2 regions of the Ruminococcus sp. RTP21359st1_H3_RTP21359_211015 genome follow, and region 2 is predicted to be linked to the other one. Evidence: predicted binding sites of a transcription regulator. Region 2 holds the regulator's gene; the other holds the start of a gene.
What was found. The regulator HrcA, encoded in region 2, represses chaperone genes, less so after heat shock. The targets are predictions, from matches to a motif close to TGTTAGCACTCNNNNNNNNNGAGTGCTAACA.
Positions count from the first base shown of each region.

Region 1: the regulator HrcA is predicted to act here: its motif matches at 1,103-1,133, upstream of groES (co-chaperone GroES).

Region 1 is NZ_JBDGDD010000006.1:86,142-88,350, forward strand. Features, by position in the region: gene xylA (xylose isomerase) at 1-127, opposite strand, end outside; gene groES (co-chaperone GroES) at 1,225-1,497, shown strand; gene groL (chaperonin GroEL) at 1,541-2,209, shown strand, end outside.
Region 2 is NZ_JBDGDD010000001.1:61,925-64,133, forward strand. Features, by position in the region: gene grpE (nucleotide exchange factor GrpE) at 1-355, opposite strand, end outside; gene hrcA (heat-inducible transcriptional repressor HrcA) at 378-1,406, opposite strand; gene AB5Z01_RS00285 (hypothetical protein) at 1,658-2,209, opposite strand, start outside.

The sequences.
Region 1 (2,209 bases), on a different contig from region 2:
TGAGCTGTTCTCTCATAGTCTTGCCCATTACAACCTCATCTGGGTTATAGTACTTAAAAGAGAGGGGATTAGTTGAGTTTACGCCCTCATACTTGATCTTTGGAATATCCTTAAAATACTCTGCCATAATTTTGACCTCCGAATATATTATTGTTTGATCTTAACGATTAAACGATTACAATACAATAATACACCAAATCGCACCCGTTTGTCAACTGTTTTTTATCAAAATTGCATATATTGATATATATTAAAATTGTGGGATAACTGCATAGACACACTATTTTTTCTCGTATTTTCATCAATATTTCTGTAATAATTTTGTGTAATAACTGCACAAATTTTGACAACTAAACTTGTGCAAACAAATGATTTATTTTTTAATTTGGCAACATTTCTGCAATTGTTGCATTTTTTATGCAACAAAGCACCCCTTTTTCGGGATAAGTATAAGGGTATTATCCCAAATCGAATATCCTGCAAGGTAGCAGTGTATGAGGAAACATTTTGTCAACGTGAGTTAGGTGAACACGATGAGAGGTTCTGATCGCACAGAAAAGCACTTCCTGCACCTTGTTTGAAGCTTGAAAATTGAATAAAAATCGTACAAAACCACAAAATTACGGCAACAAAACTGTAGGGGCGAACACCGTTCGCCCGTCGAAGGAACAAGCCCACAATTACAACACGGTTTGGCAACCGAAAAACTTGCCCACCGCACCTGTAGGGGAGCGACGCAATTTCTGTTTCACAGAAATGGGCGTCCCGTTCGGAGGAATAACGCATAATTGTTGTATCATTGATGCCAAATTATTCTCGGGATGACATTGTTGTGATAATCTCCGTTAATTCAATGGGTGAGGATTATCGGGACGCCGAGGGCGTCGTCCCCTACAATTATGGATACTGTTGATACGTATACCTCCATTGAATACATTTATTCCCACTCGAAAATCTGATTTCAGACCTGCAATACCCCACAATAAATTGTACAATATGCTTCTGAAATCAATTTTTAGCTTGATAGATATTGTGCAACCCTACAAAAATCACATAAATGACCTTAAATGACTTGAATTTTGCGAAAAAGGTGCTAAAATATAATTAGCACTCAGAAAGACTGAGTGCTAACAATCCGATCGTGAGAGTGCTGAAAACATAGGTGCGACCACGAAGGATCCTAATTTAGCATATTAAAAGGTATCATAAAAGGAGGAACTTATCATGGCGATCAAACCATTGCAGGACAGAGTTGTAGTTAAGATGACAGAGGCTGAGGAAACCACAAAGAGTGGTATCATTCTCACAGGCTCAGCTAAGGAAAAGCCTGAGGTCGCAGAGGTAATAGCTGTAGGCCCTGGTAAAAAGGACGTTACTATGGGTGTTAATAAGGGCGACAAGGTGCTTATCTCTAAGTACAGCGGTACTAATGTTAAGCTGGACGGTGAAGAGTTCATTATCGTTAAAATGGACGACATTCTCGCAGTTGTTGACTAATTTCACTGCATTTTAAATAGTATATAAACGGAGGTAATTTACAATGGCTAAGGATATAATTTTTGGCGAAGACGCAAGAAAAGCTTTGCAGAGCGGTATCGACAAGCTCGCAAACACTGTTAAGATAACACTGGGACCTAAGGGCAGAAATGTAGTTCTTGATAAGAAGTACGGTGCTCCTCTTATTACAAACGACGGTGTTACTATAGCTAAGGAGATCGAGCTTGACGACCCATTTGAGAACATGGGCGCACAGCTTGTAAAGGAAGTCGCTACTAAGACTAACGACGCTGCCGGTGACGGTACAACAACAGCTACATTGCTTGCTCAGGCTCTTGTTAGAGAGGGTATGAAGAATATCGCAGCAGGTGCTAATCCAATGGTACTTAAGAAAGGTATGGATCAGGCTGTGGATACTGCTGTTGAAACTATCGTCGCTAACTCAAAGAAGATAGAAGGCTCTGAGGAGATAGCTAGAGTAGGTGCTGTTTCTGCCGCTGATGAGAACATCGGTAAGCTTATCGCTGAGGCTATGGAAAAGGTAACTGCTGACGGCGTTATCACTCTTGAAGAGTCAAAGACTGCTGAAACTTACAGCGAAGTCGTTGAAGGTATGCAGTTCGACAGAGGATATATCGCACCTTATATGGTAACAGATACAGATAAAATGGAGGCTGTCCTTGATGACGCTTACATTCTTATCACAGATAAG
Region 2 (2,209 bases):
CAACACCCTGTTTATAAACTGCGTCCTGAGTTTCTGTGCCTAACGCTCTTTCAAAGTTGTCAAACACCGGCAGGAAGCCGTTTATCACATTTCCCTTTGCTGTGTCTGTAAGCTCCAGTCTTTCCTTTGCGCTTCTTTTTCTGAAGTTATCATATTCAGCCATAAGTCTGAGATACTTGTCATTTGCTTCGGCAAGCTCTTTTTTCAGCTTTTCTGTTTCGCTCTCCTCCGCCTTTTTCTCTGTATCCTCAGTGGCATTTTCTGCGGTATCCGCCGCTTCTTTTACTTCTTCGCTTTCAGCAGAGGTGTTTTCCTCTTTTTCAAGCTCGGTGTCCTTTTCAGTTTCCTTACTCAATTTACGCCGCCTGCCTTTCTTTTTATTCGTTTTCGTCATCTTCTTTGTTTTGCTCTTGTGGCTTTTCGGATATCATTTCCGATATCTTTCCTGTGAAATACTCGAGATATGGGATAAACTTCGCATAGTCGAGTCTCATAGGACCTATAAGCCCCAGCGCACCTGCTGTTTTGCCGTCCTTTGAGAACGGAGCTGTTATAATAGAGGAGTTGTGGATAACAAACCCGTCACGCTCAGGGGAGAACATAACGTGAAGCCCTGAGAACGTTTCGTCAATAAATCCTTTAAGCTCCTTCTGATTATCGAGAAAGCTTATTATCTCATTCTGGTTGAAGTCCTTGCAGGTGAGAAGATTACTCTGACCTTTGATAGACACGCTGCTCATTTCCTTTGTCATCTTCATGATCTCGGAAACAAGCGGTGAAAGGGTCATCATGTACGTTCCCATTGCTTCTGTGAGCTTTTCAAGATAAGCGTCCGAAAGACTGTCGATAGGCACACCGTTGAGATTTTCCTTTACGAAGTTATCAAAAAACTCAAGCTGATCCTGACTGAGGTCGAACTCCAATCGGCAAACCTTATTCTTAATAGAGCCGTTGGACGTTATCATCAAAATAACGTACATTCTCTTTCCTGTAGGTATTACCTCTACCTTTGAGATAAGCGAGAACTTTGGCGTTGCGTTTGCGACCACCGCCGCACATTTCGTAAGATCCGCCAATGCCATTGAAGCCTTGTTCACAAGGTCTTCCTCTGTGACATATTCCTGCGGTATCATTGAATCCAGCATCTTCTTTTCATTTGCTGTAAGCTGGTTTTGCTCCATGAGCTGGTCAACATAAAGCCTGTAGCCCTTATATGTTGGTATTCTGCCTGCGGAGGTGTGTGGCTGTTCGAGATAGCCTTGCTTCTCAAGCTCTGCCATTTCATTTCTTATGGTCGCTGAGGACGCTTTGACGTGAGCCATTATCGCCTTTGAGCCTACAGGCTCGCCTGTTACGATATATTCATTGACTACCGCTGAAAGTATTTTCAGCTTGCGGTCGTCCATTTGCTCACCACCCGTTCTTCTTGTTAGCACTTATTGCATTTAAGTGTTAGCACTCTTTCTTCTCGAGTGCTAAGTATAGTTTATACCCTTTTGACGATTTTGTCAAGGGGTTTAAGACTATTTTTCTCACAAATTTTAAAAATATTTGAATTTCTTTTCCGTCATATTGCACAACGCTTTGCTGAAAATGCAAAAAAACGGGCAGACCGCAGTGGTCTGTCCGCCCGATGTTGGAAAAAGATCAGATAAAATTATTCTTTTGTATAAGCAGAAAGATCAGGAACAGCAAGCAGGCTGTCGTCTGCTTCGCCCATGGAATCTACAGTGAAGTAAACTGCACTTGATTCGTCAGCACCCTCTGGGAGCAGAACTACCTGCTTAAGGTCATATGTAGCGCCGTCAAAGCCGTAAACTATCTGACCCTCACCGCCTGAAACACTGCTGTCGAGGTTATAATACTCGTGAACAACGTTTGTTGTTGTGTCAATATATGCGTGGTCGAAATCGAGTGTCGCTCCGAAAAGTATGTCGGCTGCCTTCAACTCGTTTTCGTCAAAGTCCTCGATACTGTAGGTGGTCGTGCCTTCTGAAACGTTGTAAAGCTTTCCGTCGCCAGGGCAAACTGTGTATGACTTCATGCCCTGAACTGTGAGTGCCTGATAAGCCTTGCCGTCCTTTATGCAGATAGTATACTTTGTGCCGTTGTTTGACATCTGACCTGTAAGGTTAGCAAGATAGTTGCCCTCATACTTGTCTTTCATCTGCTCGAAAGCTCTGAAATCGCCGTCAACGTCATAATCTGT